3 regions of the Stenotrophomonas oleivorans genome follow, and region 3 is predicted to be linked to each of the others. Evidence: predicted binding sites of a transcription regulator. Region 3 holds the regulator's gene; each other region holds the start of a gene.

Region 1 (6,432 bases), 2.0 Mb from region 3:
GTCCACGCCGGGCCGTTGCGGTACAGCGTACCGGCCAGGCCTGACGGCAGCTTTCCCTGCAACTGCACGGTGGCCGGGCCGAGGCTTTCGCTGCCGACGCTGCGCCAGCCGAGCAGCCACGGGTGTTCCTGCATGCCCTGCGCGAACCGCGTCGGGTCGCCGGCGAAGGCGGGAGCGACGCGCAGCGCGGTAGCGCCCAGGGCCAGACAGGCACTGCTGCTGAGCAGGGTACGAAGGAAGCGGCGACGGTCCATGGTGGCCTCGGGTATGGATGCGGAATCAGCGCAGGGTGATGTCGATGGCGGTGCCGGCGGCCGGCACCTCGACGCGCGCCTCGTCGAAGGTCGGCTTGCGCATCACCTGCGGGTTGTTGCTGAAGCCGTAGCCTTCCACCGGCATCCCGACCAGGTTGGTGTCGAGCTTGCCGTTGTCGTTCTCGTCGTGGGTGAGCAGCACGGCATAGCTGCCGGCCGGCACGCCCTTGAACGTGAAGTGGGCGCTGTCGCCGCTGGGCGCCGCCTGCTGGGCCTGCACGGGCTTGGCCTTGCCGTCCCAGGCGGCGGCGTTGCCGACCAACGCAACGCGCAGGGTGCCGGTCTGCGCGCGGACGTCGTGCACGGTCACGGCCAGGTCGGCGGCGTGGGCACTGCCGGCCAAGGCCAGGGCAGTCAGTGCGGTGCTGAGCAGGGCGGTGCGGATCATGGCAGTGGCTCCGGAGGTGTGTGTGGCGGTGTGGAGCCAGTCTGCGTGGGGCGCTGCACCGGGTTCAGGGCCAGTGGTCATCGATTCGACGTGCCAGAAGTCACTTTCTGCGCCGGACCCATTGCCGCCGGCGTGCGCGGCCGTCAGCATCTGGCCATGCCCAGCCTGTTCCGCCATCTGTTGCGTCCGCTCAGCCTTGCCGGCCTGATCACCGTGCTGGTGGTCGGCCTGTCGTTCGGAGTGCAGCGCAGTGGCGCCGGGCTCAGCCTGCTGTTGCTTGCTGTGTTCCTGCTGCTGTTCGTGGTGCACGGCTGGGCGTCGATGCTATCCCGCGTGCGCGCCGCCGCTGCGGTGTTGCAGGCGCTGCTGGCGGTTGTGCTGGTTGCGCTGCAGCCGCGTACCGGTACCGCCCCGGTGCTGCTGGTGGTGCTGGTTGCACAGCTGGCCGAACACTGGCCGCCGCGCTTCGTGCTGGGCGTTGCGCTGCTGGCCAACCTGGCGGTGTATGCCGTGCTGCGCCACAGCGGCTTCAGCCAGCCGCTGCTGGTGGTGTTGCTGTATGGCGGTTTCCAGGCCTTCGCCGCGCTGACCGCGCACTATGCGCGCAGCACGGCGCTGGCCCGCGATGATCTTGCACGGGTCAATGCCGACCTGCTGGCCACCCGCGCGCTGCTGGCTGACAGTGCACGCGATGCCGAGCGCCTGCGCCTGGCCCGCGAACTGCATGATGTGGCCGGGCACAAGCTCACCGCGATGCGGCTCAACCTGCGCGTCCTGGCCGCTGACCCTGCGCTGGCCGGCCGCGAAGGGCTGGTGCTGGCCGAACAGTTGTCCGGCGAGTTGCTGGCCGACATCCGCCAGGTGGTGCAGTCGATGCGCGATGATCGCGGCCTCGATCTGGCCACCGCGCTGCATGCGCTGGCCGCACCCTTCCCACGACCGAAGCTGCAGCTGCAGATCGGCGACGGGGTGCGCGTGGCTGACCCGCTGATGGCCGAGACCGTGCTGCGCCTGGTACAGGAAGCGCTGACCAATGCCGCCCGGCATGGCAACGCAGACACCGTATGGCTGACGATCAACGAGGAGGATTCCCGGTTGCGTATCGACATCCGTGACGACGGCCAGCGCGCCGAACGTATCCGCGAGGGCAACGGCATCGCCGGCATGCGTGAGCGCCTGGCCGCAGTGCGTGGCCAGTTGGAACTGGCCCGCACCGCACAGGGCGGCATGCACCTGACCGCCTGGGTGCCGGCATGAACGGCAGCGCGATCCGTGTTGCCCTGGCCGACGACCAGGCGCTGGTCCGCGCCGGGCTGCGTGCGTTGTTGCAGGGGTTGGGCGTGGACGTGGCGCTGGAGGCCGAGGAGGGCCAGGCGTTGCTGGACGCGCTGGATACGCAGCGCGTGGACGTGGTGCTCAGTGACATCCGCATGCCAGGGCTGGATGGGATCGAGGCACTGCGCCAGCTGCGCGCGCGCGGCGATGCCACGCCGTGGCTGCTGCTGACCACCTTCGATGAAAGTGATCTGCTGCTGCGCGCCAGCGAGGCCGGCGCACAGGGCTTCCTGCTCAAGGATGCCGCGCCGGCCGACCTGCGCGAGGCCATCGAACGCGTTGCTGCGGGCGAGACCCTGCTGCTGCCGGTCAGTACCGATCCGGTGCGCGCGCGTTACCGCTTCCACGACGAAGCGCCGCCCACCGATACCTTCGGCGAACGTGAAGTGGCAATCCTGCGCCTGCTGGCCGGGGGCTACAGCAACAAGGAGATCGCGCGCAGCCTGTTCCTGGCCGAGGGCACGGTGAAGAACTACGTGTCCGCCATACTCGACAAGCTGGGCACCCGCGATCGCACCCGTGCAGTGCTGAAGGCGATTACCCTGCGCATCATCTGAGTGGACGTGGCAAGGAATGTCAGTGAACCCGATCCTGCATGTGGAAATCCCGGCCAGTGACCTGGACCGGGCCATCACGTTCTACCAGCGATGGCTGCAGGTTGCGGTGGACGAACCCATCGTGCTGCACGACTGCCGGATGGCCTATCTACCGTTTTCCGATGAGGCCGCCGGTGCCAGCATTGCGCTGGTGCACGGCGCGGACTATCTGCCTTCCGAGCAGGGCGCGCGCATCTACATCGGCGTTGATGATCTGGATGCCAGCCTCGAGCGTGCGCTGCAGGCCGGAGCCGAGCTGCGCTTCGGCCCGGCCGATGCCGGCGATTGGCGCGTGGCCGAGATCCGTGACAGCGAAGGCAACCGTATCGCATTGCAGGCGCGCACAGCGCCGTAACGTCAACGCTGCGGTGCGCGCATTTGTAGAGTCGAGCTTGCTCGACTGATTTTGACGTCGCCGTAGATGCATCAGTCGAGAAAGCTCGACTCTACAGCGTCGCGGCGCGCGAGCGCTGCAGCCAGTCGTTGATCGCTGGATCCAGCCGCGGGTCGTCCGGAAGCTGGATGCCGAAGCGCTGCTCCAGCACGTCGCGCACATCACCCACATCATGCAGCGGGCGCTTGTCCGGTGCCTGTCCGGGGCGGTACTCGGTGTAGTTGCCGCTGCCGATGGTGCGGCGCCAGTCCGGCCCGGTCAGCGACGCGCGCAACTGGCCGGGGAAACTGGAATCGGGATGGGTACATACGTACCAGTTGCCCACCACGTTGTCGATCGGCGCCGGCGCCTGCAGATCGAAGCGGTACATCACCCGCCAGCCGTCGCTGGATTCGGCCGACAGCATGAAATCACCGCCGTCTTCCAACCGCTGCAACAGATAGCGTTCGTGCGGGGTGGCCTGCGGCTGCGGGTCATGCAGGCGCAGCGGTACGGTCGGGGTCAGGCTGCCAAAACCGGCATCCACCAGCCAGTCATCGCCGTCCACGTGCACGCGCAGCAGCAGATGGGTACGCGCGGTCAATTCGCCGTCCTGGGCGGCCAGCAGTACGCGCGCGCTCAATGGCTGGGCATCGAAGCCCAAGGCCTGCAGCAGCGCCAGCAACCCGCCATTGAGTTCGAAGCAGTAACCACCGCGGCGCTCGTCAAGCAGCTTGCGCTGCACGCTGTCCAGGTCGATCGGCACCGCGTCGCGCAGCAGGCAGCTGAGGGTTTCGAAGGGCAGCAGTGCGTTGTGGCGCTGCTGCAGCAGGGTCAGGCCGGCCAGGGTCCGCGGTGGCGGCGCATCCAGCTGCAGGCGCTGCAGGTAGCGGGGGACATCGAGCGTCGTCATGGGGGCACCGGGCGGGGAGGGGATGTCCACTGTGCTCCCCCAACCGGGGTTGAGGTCAAGCGCGGTGGCGCGGAATAGCGTCAATTGGCGCCGGCTTGAGAGAGGAGGGCTCTGGCTTCTTTGCCTCGGGGATCGGAATCAAAAGAAACTCATTACGCTCATTAGGCTGGATAACTTTTCCAACTGCGTCGTAGCTCTGCAGAGGGAACAGGGATACGCGCGTTGTGAAAGCGCCCATTACTGCGACCGGAACCCCCAGAACAATTCCCGCCCAAGAGCCATGCATGGCGGAAAGCAGGCCTTCAACCCAAAGCACGCTGCCGAACAGATAGAAGATCATGCCAGTAGCAGCGGCAGCGTATCGCCAGCGGCGCTCTCGCTTGGGCATGTGAAATTCAATGCCGGCGCCATCCATGCTGCGTCGTGCCAGTGTGCTTATGCCCCTGATATGGCGCCATTTTATGCTTGGCGAGTAGCAGCGCATGAGGTTGAAGTAGGCCCGGCGCTCCTCGCGCCCGACCAGGAGGCCATAGCGCCCTCGAAATGCCTCCTGCAACGTGGACTCCTTTACCCAGCATGCTTCCAGATCATCCTCTGAATGATCCGCGATCTTCAGCAAGTACTCGCGATCCCGATGCTTTGACTCTCTCCAGCGGTGGAAACTGTCCATAGGAGGTCCGAAGAACCAGCGCACGATAGTTGCGAGGACAACTATGACAGTACCGATCCCGACAGGGATGCCAAGCGTCTGAATCTGATTCAGTACCGTGCTGCTAAGCATGGCTGCAGTTGCTCCAAGGTAGTTGTGTGAAACGTAGCTCTATCAGTCGGGATTCTCAGGAGATGAGAAATGGAGGTGTTCTCTGTCATCGCATCGTCGCTTGTTGCCGGTACAAGAAGCGAGATTGGATCCGCGAAGAAGAAAATTAGACCTAAAGTTTCTTCGCATACGGCCGATACAGGTGCGTCCTTCCGCCTGGAGTCTGTCATGTCGGCCGTTGTCCCCCACCTCCGGTCCCTGCGCACGCGTCTTGCCACGTTGCGCTCGGCGTCCCCCGGCCTGCTGCTGTGGCTGCAACCACACCGGCTCAGCGTGGCCAACAAGCTCAAGGCGACCCTGTGGGTCTGTGGCCTGGGGCTGGTGGCGATCGCCGCTGTCTACGCCTGGACTGGCCATGCCAACGCCCTGGCCGCGCGCAGCCAGGCCAGCTACCAGCGCGGCAGCGATCTGGCTGCCAGCCTGTCCACGCGGGTGGCCGAAGCGCGCCGCCTGCAGACCCAGTATGCACGCAGTTTCGATGATGCTGACCGCAGCCAGTTGCTGGCAACACAGAAGGCCCTGCAGGCTGACCTGCAGGCGCTTCGCGCGATGCCGATGGACGCCGGCCGGCGCATGGCGCTGCAGGTGCTGACTGAATCGGCCGACGCGTTCTCGCAGGGTGTCGCCGCCCTGTTCGAACGGGTCGACGAGATGGGCCGCGGTGAGGCCGGCCTCGCTGCACAGCTGCAGCAGGCCGCCGAAACCCTGCAGGCGCAGGTGGATGCGCTGCAGCGGCCGTCGCTGGCGCTGTCCCTGCAGAAGATGCGAAGGCAGGAGGCCCTGCTGCTGCTCGACGGTGATTCCACCCACGCCGACCGCGCCAGCGAGGAAAAGCTGCCGTTCGACCTCGCGCTGGCGGGCCTGCCCGCGGATGCGCAGGACGCCCTGCGCACCGGGATGGAGGGCTATCAAGGCGCCCTGCTGGGGTATACCGCTGCCCGCGTCGGCCTGGATGTGGAAGCGCAGTCGCTGCTGGATACCGCCGCGGGCGTAGCGCCGGCGCTTGCCGCTTTCCAGCAGGCGCAGGTGGCAGCGCTGGCCAGGGCGCAGGCGCGCCAGCAGGCCGGCGCGCGCACGATGAGCGTGCTGTTCGCATTGACCCTGCTGCTGGTGGCCGGTGTGCTGATCACCAGCCTGGTGCTGGTGCTGCGTGCGGTGCGCCAGCCGATCCAGGACACCCTGCGTTTCGCCAGCGACATCGCCGACGACCGCCTCGACACCACCCTGCGCGTCTACAACGCCAACGATGAGATCGGCCAGCTTGCCCAGCGCCTGGTCGACATGCAGCAGCGCCTGCGCGCGCGCATCGAGACCGAACGTGCTGTGGCGCGCGGCAACACCCGGGTGCGCCAGGCGCTGGACAGTGCGCAGACCGGGCTGATGGTGGTCGATGCCGAAGGCCTGGTGGCGTACGCCAATCCGGCGCTGCTGGAGCAGCTTGAACTCCAGGTTGAAGATCTGGTGGGGAGCGATGCGGTGCGCCTTCATCCGGCACTGGTAAGCCTGGCCGGCGTGCGACAACGCGAAGAACGCGAGATCGACCATTGCGGTGTCCGCTATCAGCTGATCGCCAATCCCATTGTCGACGAGGAGCATTTCCTCGGCGTGGCGGTGGAATGGCGCAGTCGCGCGCTGGAAACCCTGCTGGAAACCGAAGTGGCAGCCCTGGTCGACGCGGCCGCGCACGGTGACC
Region 2 (6,432 bases), 1.2 Mb from region 3:
CGTGGCTCCATGAGCGACGGCAACGGCGTGATCGTGCTCGACAAGAACGACCCGTTCCTGCAGTACCTGAAGAACGACCGCTGAGGTCGCAGGGCAGTACCCCACGGGGCCCGGCCAGATGCCGGGCCCCGTGCTTTTTCCGGAGTCCCCCATGAAAGATCTGTTCGCCGCCGTCTGCCTGGTGGCGGTGCTGGAAGGCCTGTTCCTGTTCGTCGCCCCGTTCGCCTGGAAGCGCATGGCCGAGCGCCTGCTGGACCTGCCCAGCCCGGCCCTGCGCAGCTTTGGCGGGCTGGTGCTGCTGGCCGGCCTGAGCCTGCTGTGGTGGGCGCGGCATTGAAAGGGTAGTGCCGGCCGCTGGCCGGCAACCTGGGATTGCCCACCAGCGGCCGCCTGCGTTCACATGCGTGGCCCGGCTCTGGTAGCTGCCAACCTTGGTTGGCATTGCCGGCCAGCGGCCGGCACTACCGGGAGGTGCCTGACCGGCCGGCACATGCGTGGTCCGGCTCTGGCAGATGCCAACCTTGGTTGGCATTGCCGGCCAACGGCCGGCACTACCGGGAGGCACCTGACCGGCCGGTACATGCGTGGCCCGGCTCTGGTAGATGCCAACCTTGGTTGGCATTGCCGGCCAACGGCCGGCACGACCGGGCGGGGCGGCTGACCGGCCGGTGAAGCCGTCCGTCGGAAAGGTGGCACCCGACCCCGGAAACCCGGATAATGCACAAAAGCCGGACGGGCCTCCCCGTTCGGCTTTTTCCGTGTCTGGGCCTTCCATCGCCGGCTGCTCCCCGTTTGGAGCCGCCCTCCAGGTGCTGGCCAGCCCCGCCACGGTTCAACCGTCCGCGGCCCCGATGGCCGCAACATATGAGGAGCCCGTCATGGGTCAGTCTGTCGTAGTGTTGGGTGCCCAGTGGGGCGATGAAGGCAAGGGCAAGATCGTCGATCTGCTCACTGAGGAAATCGGCGCCGTCGTGCGCTTCCAGGGCGGCCACAACGCCGGCCACACCCTGGTCATCAACGGTAAGAAGACCGTCCTGCACCTGATCCCGTCGGGCATCCTGCGTGACGATGCGCTGTGCCTGATCGGCAACGGCGTGGTGATCTCGCCGGCCGCGCTGCAGAAGGAAATCGCCGAGCTGGAAGCCTCCGGCGTGGAAGTGCGTTCGCGCCTGAAGATCTCCCCGGCCGCGCCGCTGATCATGCCGTACCACATCGCCCTGGACCAGGCGCGCGAGCGCGCTGCCGGCGGCAAGGCGATCGGCACCACCGGCCGTGGCATCGGCCCGGCCTACGAAGACAAGGTGGCGCGTCGCGGTATCCGCATCGCCGACCTGCATTACCCGAAGCAGCTGGAAGAACTGCTGCGCACCGCGCTGGATTACCACAACTTCGTGCTGACCAAGTATCTGAACACCGATGCGGTCGATTTCCAGAAGACCTTCGACGAAGCGCTGGCCTTCGGCGAATACGTGCAGCCGATGAAGTCCGACGTGGCCGGCATCCTGCACGACCTGCGCAAGCAGGGTAAGCGCGTGCTGTTCGAAGGCGCGCAGGGTGCGCTGCTGGACATCGACCACGGCACCTACCCGTACGTCACCAGCTCCAACACCACCGTGGGTGGTGCACTGGCCGGTTCCGGCGTCGGCGCCGATTCGATCGACTACGTGCTGGGCATCGCCAAGGCCTACGCCACCCGCGTCGGCGGCGGCCCGTTCCCGACCGAACTGGACGACGAAGTCGGCCAGGGCATCCGTGACCGCGGCGCCGAGTACGGTGCCTCGACCGGCCGTCCGCGTCGCTGCGGCTGGATGGACATCGTCGCGCTGAAGCGCGCAGTGGCCATCAACGGCATCAGCGGCCTGTGCATCACCAAGCTGGACGTGCTGGATGGCATGGAAAAGCTGAAGGTCTGCATCGCCTACGAATACAACGGCAAGCGCACCGAGTACGCGCCGCTGGACGCGCAGGGCTGGGAAGACTGCACCCCGGTGTACCTGGAGTTCCCGGGCTGGAGCGAGAACACCCACGGCATCACCAACTGGGACGACCTGCCGCCGGCTGCGCGCGCCTACCTGCGTTCGCTGGAAGAGCTGGCCGGCTGCCCGATCAGCATCGTCTCCACTGGCCCGGATCGCGACCACACCATGGTCCTGCAGGATCCGTTCGCCTGAGGTGGCGTCGGGCGCTGCCCGGCGTAGGTGACAGGAAGAGCCCCGCGAAAGCGGGGCTTTTTCGTTACTGTGTCGGCACGGCCGGCAGGGAGGTGACGTGATGACCCGGATGTCAGCGTGAAGGGCGTAACGGTGGTGCGGATCACCCTGTGGGTGCTGTGGAGCCTGTGGGCGCTTGCCTGCGCGGTGCTGGTGCTGGGCGCGATCGCCAACCACATGGCCTCACGCACGCAGGTGCTGCCTCTGGTGCTGAGCCCGGGTGCGACGGCCGAGGTCACGGTCTACCGCTTCATCGATGACCAACTGCGGCTGCGCCTGCGTTACGCGGATGACGGTACTGCCACGGCGATCGATCCTGAGGTGCGCCTGCGCGCGGAAACCCCGACAGATCAAACTGACTTCCGCGCCAAAACGCGTTCGGGCGTGCCGGGTTCCGGCATCACCCGCGCGCTGGAATCGGTTGAGCCTGCTGGATTTGCCGCCTCGTACTTCGGTTATGGCCGGGGGGATGCGCTGCCGCGCGGGCGCTCGTGGCTGCGGGTGACTGTTCTGGCGGTCGAGCCCGCGCTGGCGGGGCGCGCGGCCTCGGTGGAACTGCTGCCACCGATGGACGTACTGAAGCTGACCGACCTGGACTACGCGTGGCTGTGGCCGTTCTTCTTCTGGAAGGTGGCGGCGTTGTTCCTGCTGATTCCGGGCGCTGCGCTGGTGGTATTCACCATCACCTTGCGGCACTGGCAGCGTCAGGCGTCGAAGCCGCCTGTTTCAACAGCGGATACGGATTGATCGACTCTCCCTTCCACCACTGTTTTTCCGGACCCAGCAGGTGCACCTCAAAGTGCAGGTGCGGGGCCTCGGTGCTGGCGTTACCGGTGCTGCCCACGTAACCGATCACCTCTCCGCGCTTGATCACCTGCTTCTCCGCCAGGCCATCGGCGTAGCGCTGCAGATGCGCGTAGTAGTAGCACCAGCGCCCGCTGGGCTCGAACTGGTAAATCGTCAAGCCGCCGCGCTCGCTGTCGAACAGTTTTTCAACCGTTCCATCGGCCACCGCCAGCACCGGCGTACCGGCATCGGCCATGATGTCGATGGCATCGTGCACGCGTCCCTCGCTGCGGGCATCGGTGAAGGTATCGCGCAGCTGGGACGCCTGGATACCCTGCACCGGCAGCAGCAGACCGGATGGTGCATCCGCAGTCTGCGCGGCCGACGGCGCGGTGTTGGCGGGTGGGGCTGTTGCGGGTGTCGCTACAGATTCCTTCGCCGGCGCCGCTGCCAGTGCCGATTGCGCTTGCGGCAGCGGGGCGGGTACCGGATCACCCGCATCGCGGTGCAGCCACCAGCCTGCACCCAGCCCCAGCAGAACGCCCAGCACGATCAGTTGCGAAAGGCGCATCGGCTCACTCCTGCATCACCACGGGTACCGAGGTATCCACGGCATCGGCCACGCGCAGCGCATCCCAGTTGGTCATGCGCACGCAGCCATGCGATTCGGTCTTGCCCACATGGCCGGGTTCGGGCGTGCCATGCAGGCCGTAATGCGGCTTGGACAGATCGATCCAGACCCGCCCGACCGGATTGTTCGGACCCGGTGGCAGGGTGGCCTTCTTTTCGCCCTTGCGGGCATCCCAGAACAGTTTCGGGTTGTAGTGGAACGGCGGGTCGCGGTAAACGCCCAGGATCTTCCATTCGCCGATCGGTAACGGGTCGTGCTGGCTGCCCGACGACACCGGCACCTGTGCGATCACCTTGCCCTGCGCATCCAGCAGCTGCAGCGTGGAGTCGGATTTGTCGACCACGATCTTCGCCGCCTTCGGCAATGCGGCCAGTGCGATGTTGGGTACCTGGATGCGGCTGCCGGCCTTGGTCAGGTCCACGCCGGGATTGAGCGCCTTCATCAGCTCAGGGGAGGCATGGAAGCGCTCGCCGAGGGCTTCTTCCACACTGCCGTAGCCCAGCGATGTGAGCTTGGCCTGGGCGGCGGGCCCTTTCGGTGTGGCCTGGAACGGACCGGCAACATCCTCAGCAGTCAGCGTGTAGCTGGCCAGCGGCCCAACGGTATCGGCCTGCAGGGCCTTCCAGGTGGTGTCGTCCAGTTCGCCCGTTACGTCCAGCCCATGCGCTGCCTGGAAACCCGACACCGCGCGTCGCTGGTTGCTGCCCATTTCGCCATCGATCTGGCCAGGGGAGAAATTCGCGCGATCCAGCAGCACCTGGGCGTGCAGGGCGGAGTGGGGTGCGGTATCCGGTCCGGCCGTTTCGGCAATGGGTGCGGGCAAGTGGGGCGGCGGCGCCTGCGCGAAGGCTGGCGACGCCAGCAGCGAGAGAGCGAGCAGGGTGGATCGGGACACGGGCAAGGGCATTGGGATCTCCAGCAGGTCACGCCACCACCTTGCCCGCAGCAGCCGCCGAGCCACCGTGAAAGGGATCTGATGCCCGCATGAGCAGCCATGGGTATTGCAGCCGTGTCCAGCGCGCAGGTGCTGCTGCGCAGGGGGCTCACCAAGGTGAACGGTGGCCGACGCCGTCGACGGACGGCGATCAAGATTGCCTGCCGGGCCGCCGATAAGGGCGCATCCCCCCGTTTTGGATACCCCCATGAACTACTTGAGGAACGTCAGGGTTGCCTGGCGTCTTGGGCTGGGCTTTGGCCTGTTGCTGCTGCTGGTTGCCGCCGTGGTGGCCACCGGCGCCACCGCCAGTGTCGTGCAGAAGCGCGCGATGCAGCAGGTGGTCGATGTCAGCGTGGCCAAGGTGCGCCTGCTGTCGCAGATGCTCGATGCCAACAACCAGATGATGGTGGTGCGCCGCGAGATGCTGATCCGCCAGGGCGAAGACCGCGGCCACGACGAGCAGCGCATCGCCGATCTGGTGAAGCGCTACGAGGCCAGCTGGACCGCCTACCAGGCGCTGCCCAGCGACGCCGACGGCAAGGCCATTGCCGAAACCATCGCCGCCAAGCGTGCCATTGCGCGCCCGCTCAACAAGCAGACCAGCGAACTGATGGAGCAGGGCGACTACCCGGGCGCCGTGGCGCTGACCCTGGGGCCGGTGCAGGAAGCGGCCAATGGCTGGAACAAGGCGCTGTCCGATGGCGTGGACTTCGAAGAGAAGGAAAGCCGTGATGCCGCCGCCGAGGCGATTCGTCTGGGTGAGCGCAGTCTGCTGCAGCTGCTGGTGCTGGGCGGTGTCGCGCTGCTGGTGGGCATCGGTGCCTCGGTGATGATCGGCCGCAGCCTGACCGGCCCGCTGGCCCGCGCCGTGAACCTGGCCGAACGCCTGTCCAAGGGACAGTTGGACCAGGAGTTTCGTCTTGGTGGCCGCGATGAACTGACCCAGCTGGGCGAAGCGATGGCCAGTGTGCGGCAGAGTGTGCAGGCGGCGATCGGCGCACAGCTGCAGATGGCCGAACAGCATGAGGCCGGCGCGATCCGCTATCGCATGGACGTCACGGCGTTCCCCGGCGACTTCGGCCGCATGGTGCAGGCCACCAACAGCCTAGTCGAATCGCACGTGCAGGTGGAACTGCTGATGGCTGAAGTGATGCAGCGCTACGCCATCGGCGACCTCAGCCGTGACCTGCCGGATTACCCGGGCGAGAAGGGAACGCTAACCCGCACCCTGGCGGCAGTGAAGCAGAGCCTGATGGCGATCAACGCGCAGATCGATGAACTGGCCCGCGCCGCACGCGCCGGTGATTTCAGCATGCGTGGCGATGCCGCAGCGTTCCAGTACCAGTTCAAGGCGATGGTCGAGCACCTCAACGGCATGATGGCCAGTTCGCAGGCCAGCATCGCCGACGTCTCCGACGTCCTGCGTGCAATCTCGCACGGCGACCTGACCGCACGCATGGAGGGCGAGTACGACGGTGTGTTCGCGCGCATGCGCGACGACGCCAACACCACCACCGCACAGCTGACCGGCATCGTGCGGGGCATCCAGGTGGCCGCCGACAGCATCAACAACGCAGCGCAGGAACTGGCCGCCGGCAACAACGACCTGTCGCGCCGCACCGAGCAGCAGGCCGCCAACCTGGAAGAGGCCGCAGCATCGATGGAGGAGCTGACCTCCACCGTGCGCCAGAATGCCGAGCTGGCCCGTCAGGCCGACAGCGAAGCGCATGCCGCCGGTGCCGCAGTGCGCGAGACCGAGCAGGCAATGGCACAGATGGCATCGGTGATGGGCGAGATCGATCAGTCATCGGCACGCATCTCGGAGATCTCCACGGTGATCGACGGCATTGCGTTCCAGACCAACATCC
Region 3 (6,432 bases):
TGGCACCGGCCTGGTCCTGGTGTTCCTGGCTGCCCAGTTCGATTTCCAGCATGTGCCGCATCGATTCGGGTTCGACGCCGTCCACCAGCAGCTGCAGGCCCTTGCGCAGGAACGGGTCCTGCTGTGCTTCCACCTGCGATTCCAGGCCCAGCAGGCCCTGGCGGCGGGCGATGTTGCTCCACTCGACGATCTGCTGGATCAGTTCGCGGCGATCGCTGTGCGGCGGGCGCACGACCCAGCGCACGATCTTGAAGGCATGCTTGAACACCGCCGGCGAGGTGTGCAGCAGGATCGCGGCGACGGTGCCGACGATGACGATCACGAACGCCGCAGGCGACCACAACGACGCCAGGCCGGCGCCCTTGAGGATGCTGCCGCCGACCAGCGAGGCCAGGGCGAGAAAGAGTCCAATGAGGCTGAGTCTATCCATGGTTCCGGTATCGGCGTGTATGAATGGGACTTGAGACACCGGTAGATCGCGTACAGACGGTAGTCACAGTTTTCGGGGCGCCGGGCATGGCCCGGCGGGGTTCATCGCAGCCCGTCCACGTCCAGGATCAGCGCCATGCGACCATCGCCGATCAAGGTTGCACCGGCATAACCGCGCAGGCCGCGCAGCGCTTTCGGCAGCGGCTTGATGACCACTTCCTCACGCCCGCGTACCTGGTCCACGACCAGCCCGAAGCGCGCTTCGCCAGCCTGCAGCACCACGATGGTCAGCAGGGGCGAGGCGGCCGGTGTCACATCCAGCCACTGGCGCAGATCGACCAGCGGCAGCGTGTGCGAGCGGCGGTCGAGCACGGCACGGCCATCGAACCAGCCCAGCGAGGTGCGCGGCGCGTGCAGCACTTCCATCACGCGGGCCAGCGGCAGCGCATAGACGTCCTCGCCGGCCTGCACCAGCAGGGTCGGCAGGATCGCCAGGGTCAGCGGCACGCGGATCAGGAAGCGGCTGCCACGGCCCAGCTCCGACTGGATCTGGATCTGGCCGCTCAGTTCGCGGATGCGTGACTGCACCACGTCCATGCCGACGCCACGACCGGAGATGTCGGTGACCTGCTGCTTGGTCGAGAAGCCGGGCAGGAACACCAGGTGCAGGCACTCCTCGCTGCTCAGGCGCGCGGCGGCTTCCGGATCGATCAGGCCCTTCTCGCGCGCCTTGGCACGCAGCTTTTCCGGGTCGATGCCGGCGCCATCGTCCTGCACCTCGATGCTGACGTAGTCGCCTTCCTGCTGTGCGGACAGGCGCACATGGCCCATCCGTGGCTTGCCCTGTGCCTCGCGCAGGTCGGGCATTTCCACGCCATGGTCGATGGCGTTGCGGACCAGGTGCACCAGCGGGTCGGCCAGCGCTTCGACCAGGTTGCGGTCGAGCTCGGTCTCGGCGCCGATCAGTTCCAGGTCCACTTCCTTCTTCAGCGAGCGGGCGACGTCGCGGGCAACCTTGGGGAAGCGCGAGAACACCTTGCCCACCGGCTGCATGCGGGTGCGCATCACTGCCGACTGCAGGCGGGCGGTGGCGATATCCAGCGTGGACACGGCGCGGTCCAGCTCTTCATCGCGCAGGCGTGCACGCAGGGTCTTGAGCCGATTGCGTGACAGCACCAGTTCGCCGATCAGGTTGACGATCGCGTCCAGGCGCTTGGTGTCCACGCGCACGGTATGTTCGGCCTCGGCCAGCGGCTTGGCGGCCGGCTTCGCCACCGGTGCCGGTGCGGCGACCGGGCGCGGCGCTGCGATCGGTGCCGGTGCCACCACGGCCGCAGGCTTGGTGCCCGGTGCGGCGCCACCGTGCAGCTGGTCGAGCAGGGCTTCGAACTCGTCTTCGCTGATCAGTCCGTCGTCGGCCTTCTTCGCTGGCGCGACCGCGGTCGGCGCGTTGCCACCATGCAGCTGGTCGAGCAGCGCCTCGAATTCGTCGTCGGTGATCAGGTCGCTGCCACCCGCGGTGGGTGCTGCTGCGGCGGCGGGTGCAGCCACGGCACCGCCGTGCACGTCGAACTGTGCGATCAGGTCCGGCGGCGCATAGCCCGGCTCGGTGCCGGAGGAAACCGCGTCCAGCATCGACTGCAGGTAGTCCAGCGATTGCTGGGCCGCGTCGAAGTGGTGGGCCTGCAGCACGGCCTGGCCGGCACGTGCGGCGCCCAGCGCCTCTTCAGCGGCATGGCACAGCTCTACCATGGCGGTGACGCCGAGGAAGCCGGCGCCGCCCTTGAGCGTGTGGTAGCCGCGGAACACCGCGTTGAGCTGGTCGCTGTCCTGCGGTGCCTGCTCCAGCGACACCAGCTGTTCGCCGAGGCGATCCAGGATCTCCTGCGCCTCGATGATGAAATCGGCAGTGATGTCGTCGGATACCGCGCTCATGCTTACAGCCCCAGATCCGACAACAGGTCGTCGGCGTCGTTCTGCGAGACCGCGTGGCGGTCCAGTCCCTTCAGTGCCGGCCCGGCCAGTTCCGGGTCGGTGCGATGCTGTTCCGGCGGCAGGCCGAGCGCGCCGAAGCCTTCGTGCACGCGGCGGACGATGCCGACCACGCGACGGATGATCTGCCCGGTCAGGTCCTGGTAGCTCTGGGTCAGGGCGATCTCGGTCAGGTTGTGGCGGATGCGCTCGAGCTGCGCGTCCTGGCCCGGCTGCAGGCCTTCAGCGCGCAGCTGTTCGGTCAGGCTGCGGCATTCCTCGGCCAGGTCCAGGGTGCGGTGCGTGGCCTGTTCGGTCATCGCCACCACGTGGTCCAGTCGCGCGCAGGCGTCGTCCAGTTCGCCGGCTTCGCTCGGCACGGTCGGCAGTTCGCCCAGCGCCTGTCCCAGCTCGCGGGCCAGCCGCGAGAGGCCGCTCATCATCGGCTGCGTGCGCAGCGCGACCAGCCCGTCGATGCGCTGCCGCCAGGCGGCCTCGTCACCGGATTCGAGCGCGTCCAGGGCCTCCTGCAGGCGCAGGGCGAGGGCGTTCTTGTCGACCGTGGTATCCATCAGGCGCTGGCCGCCAGGCGTTCGAAGATCTTGCCGAGCTTCTCTTCCAGCGTCTGCGCGGTGAACGGCTTGATGATGTAGCCGTTCACACCGCTCTGGGCGGCTTCGATGATCTGCTCGCGCTTGGCTTCTGCCGTGACCATCAGCACCGGCAGGGTCTTCAGCTTGGCATCGGCACGGATCGCCTTGAGCAGCTCGATGCCGGTCATCACCGGCATGTTCCAGTCGGTGACCACGAAATCGAACGGCTGGCTCTGCAGCAGCGACAGCGCGGCATGCCCGTCCTCGGCTTCGGCGGTATTAGTGAAGCCCAGATCGCCCAGCAGGTTCTTGACGATTCGACGCATGGTCGAGAAGTCGTCGACGATCAGGATGCGCATGTTCTTGTTCAAAGCAGAATTCCTTTGTTGTTCATTCCGGACGGCCGGGGGCAGCCGCCTCGGGGATGTTCATTCTTCGAGGCCTGCGTCGGCAGCCTCGAACAGCTTCAGCCGGCCACGCAGGCGCAGTACCGCCTGGCCGTGGATCTGGCAGACCCGCGACTCGCTCACGCCGAGCACTGCGCCGATCTCCTTCAGGTTCAGTTCCTGCTCGTAGTACAGCGAGAGCACCAGTTGTTCGCGCTCGGGCAGGTGGCCGATGGCCTTGCCCAGCTCGCGACCGAACTCACCGCGCTCCAGTACCTGCTGCGGGGTCGGCCCGCCTTGGGCGACGGTGTCCAGCTCGCCCTGGTCCTCGATGCGCGATTCCAGGCTCAGCACCTGGCCACGTGCAGCGTCTTCCATCAGCCGCAGGTACTCGGGCAGCGGCATCTCCATCGCGGCGGCCACTTCAGTGGCGCTGGCGGCACGGCCACTGCTCTGCTCCAGGCGGCGGATGGTGGCGGCGGCATCACGTGCACGGCGGTGCACCGAGCGCGGGACCCAGTCACCACGGCGGATCTCGTCGATCATCGAACCACGGATGCGGATCGAGGCGTAGGTCTCGAAAGAAGCACCCTGGTCGGCGTCATAGCTGCGCGAGGCTTCGATCAGTCCCATCATGCCGGCCTGGATCAGGTCATCGACCTCGACGCTGGCCGGCAGGCGCGCGGCCAGGTGGTGGGCGATGCGCCGCACCAGGTCCGAATGCTGGGCGATGACTTCGTTCGCCGCCGAGCGCTGCACTTCCCTGTACTGGGCTGCGCCTTTCATGCCGTCACCCCACGCTGCTTGAGGATGCGTTCGAGGAAGAACTCGACGCCGCCACGCGGTTCGGTCGGCGCCTGCCAGCGCGCGGTACGGCGCGCGATCTCGGTGATCGCCAGCGCCGCCGGGCTGGACGGATAGGCCTTCACCACCGGCTGCTGGCGCTGCACCGACAGGCGCAGCCAATCGTCCTGCGGCACGCAGCCCAGGTAGTTCAGCGAGACATCGGCAAGGAACTTCTCGCAGACGCGGGTCAGCTTCTCGTACAGCACGCGGCCCTCGTTGGGGTCGCGCACCATGTTGGCCACCACCTGGATGCGGTCCACGCCACGCTCGCGCGACAGCACCTTGATCAGTGCGTAGGCGTCGGTGATCGAGGCCGGCTCGTCACAGACCACCACCACGGTGTCCTGTGCGGCCTGGCAGAAGGTCAGCACGCCATCGGTGATGCCCGCGGCAGTGTCCACCACCATGATGTCCAGCTCGCGCTCCAGTTCGGAGAACACGTTGACCAGGCCAACGTGCTCGGCCGGGGCCAGCTCGGCCATGTGGCGGCGGCCGGATGCGGCCGGGACCACCAGCACGCCGTTCGGGCCTTCGACGATGACGTCATCCAGCGTGCAGCGGCCGGCGACCAGGTCGGCCAGCGTAAAGGTGGGGTTCAGGCCCAGGATCACGTCGATGTTGGCCAGGCCGAGGTCGGCGTCCAGCAGCAGCGTGCGCTTGCCCATGCCAGCCAGCGCCACGGCCAGGTTGGCCGACACATTCGTCTTGCCCACGCCGCCCTTGCCGCCAGTGACCGCAATGGTGCGCACAGGGCCGAGCGGCTCGCTGCGGGTGGCCGACAGCGGGAAGGTCTTGGTCAGCTTGGCGTACTCACGCGACGGCATGGTTCAACTCCGGGTTGCAGGGCATATCGGCCGCGCGGCGCAAATCTTCAAGGCGAAGTACAAGATTGGCTGCACTGGCCCGGTGCAGGTCCTCCGGGACGTCCTGGCCATCGGTCACCCAGGTGATCGGCAGGGCATGATCCACGGCCACCGACAGGGCGTTGCCGAAGCGGCCGGTCTCGTCCAGCTTGCTCAGTACCAGACCCTGCAGGTTGGCGGCGCCGAAGCGGCGGACCACCTCGTCCATGTCGCCGAAGCTGGTGTTGGCCGGCAGCACCAGCAGGGTGCGGACCTGGCGCGCGGCACGCAGCCACTGCAGCTGGGCGGCCAGTGCGCGGTCGCGCGGGCCCAGGCCGGCGGTGTCGATCAGCACCAGCTTGTAGTCCTTCAAGCGTTCCAGCAGCTGGTCCAGGTCGGTGCCGCTGTTGGCCTCATGCACCGCGATGCCGAGCTGGCGGCCGTAGCCGTACAGCTGCTCGCGGGCACCGATGCGGGTGGTGTCGGTGGTGACCAGGGCCACGTCACGCGGCGCGTGCTTCTCGGCGAAGCGCGAGGCCAGCTTGGCGATGGTGGTGGTCTTGCCAGCGCCGGTCGGGCCGACCAGGGCGATCACGCCGCCTTCTTCCAGCGGGTCGACCGGGGCGATCGGCAGCTTGCGCGAGATCAGCCCCAGCATCAGGCCACGGCCACGGTGGGCTTCGGTCTCCAGCGGGATCTGCATGGCCACGTCGCGGGCCAGGCCGGCATCGAAGCCATACTCGTCCATCAGGTCCAGCGCGGTGGCGCGCACCGGGCAGCCGCGCAGGCGCTCGTCGGTGAAGCGGTTCATCTCGCGCTCGATCACATGGCGCATGCCGGCCACTTCCTGGCGCAGCTGGCGGATCTCGGCGTCGTCCTGGGCCACCAGGGTCAGTGCCGGGGCTGGGGCCAGCACGGGGGCAGCGCCGGTTTCGTCGCTGGCTTCGACCGGTGCCGGTTCGCTGGCGACGATCCCGGGTTGCGCTTCGGTCACGGCAGCGGTCGGCAGCGGCGGCGGCTGCACGGCCGGGGCCGCGCTTTCGTGATGCGTCTCGTGCGGCGGGTCGATCTGGAAGCGGGCGCGGTTGGCTGGTGCGGCGGTGCTGGGCGCCGGTGCGACGATGGCTTCGGCGAACGGAGCGAAGATCTGATCCGGCAGCGCCGGTTCGTTGACGGCGGCGCGTGCCAGGGTGGCGGCGAAGCCGGTGCTGCCGCGGGTCGGCACGATCTCGTCGGCGCTGTCCAGGGTGCGGCCGGTGGCGCCGACCGCAGCGCGGGCGAGGGCAGCCACGGCCGAGGTGGTTGCGGCGACCGGTTCCGGTGCCGGGGTATTGCTGCGGCGGCGGGTGACCGCGGCGATCACCG

Evidence for each region. Region 3 encodes FliA, which starts transcription of late flagellar genes. Its sites were predicted from a motif close to TAAAGTTTNNCNNNCNNNGGCCGATAA; they were not measured.
Region 1: the regulator FliA is predicted to act here: its motif matches at 4,853-4,879, upstream of MG068_RS18800 (methyl-accepting chemotaxis protein).
Region 2: the regulator FliA is predicted to act here: its motif matches at 4,714-4,740, upstream of MG068_RS15570 (methyl-accepting chemotaxis protein).

Annotation. Positions count from the first base shown of each region.
Region 1 is NZ_CP031167.1:4,070,766-4,077,197, reverse strand. It holds gene MG068_RS18835 (carotenoid oxygenase family protein) at 1-254, opposite strand, end outside; gene MG068_RS18830 (DUF2141 domain-containing protein) at 280-702, opposite strand; gene MG068_RS18825 (sensor histidine kinase) at 859-1,959, shown strand; gene MG068_RS18820 (response regulator transcription factor) at 1,956-2,594, shown strand; gene MG068_RS18815 (VOC family protein) at 2,617-2,988, shown strand; gene MG068_RS18810 (arylamine N-acetyltransferase family protein) at 3,080-3,919, opposite strand; gene MG068_RS18805 (hypothetical protein) at 3,975-4,538, opposite strand; gene MG068_RS18800 (methyl-accepting chemotaxis protein) at 4,908-6,432, shown strand, end outside.
Region 2 is NZ_CP031167.1:3,329,315-3,335,746, reverse strand. It holds gene hflC (protease modulator HflC) at 1-84, shown strand, start outside; gene MG068_RS15595 (DUF2065 domain-containing protein) at 152-337, shown strand; gene MG068_RS15590 (adenylosuccinate synthase) at 879-2,171, shown strand; gene MG068_RS15585 (hypothetical protein) at 2,289-2,957, shown strand; gene MG068_RS15580 (M23 family metallopeptidase) at 2,893-3,567, opposite strand; gene MG068_RS15575 (L,D-transpeptidase family protein) at 3,572-4,534, opposite strand; gene MG068_RS15570 (methyl-accepting chemotaxis protein) at 4,770-6,432, shown strand, end outside.
Region 3 is NZ_CP031167.1:2,110,951-2,117,382, forward strand. It holds gene MG068_RS09945 (flagellar motor protein) at 1-430, opposite strand, end outside; gene MG068_RS09950 (chemotaxis protein CheA) at 532-2,364, opposite strand; gene MG068_RS09955 (protein phosphatase CheZ) at 2,367-2,972, opposite strand; gene cheY (chemotaxis response regulator CheY) at 2,972-3,364, opposite strand; gene MG068_RS09965 (RNA polymerase sigma factor FliA) at 3,422-4,165, opposite strand; gene MG068_RS09970 (MinD/ParA family ATP-binding protein) at 4,162-5,049, opposite strand; gene flhF (flagellar biosynthesis GTPase FlhF) at 5,036-6,432, opposite strand, start outside.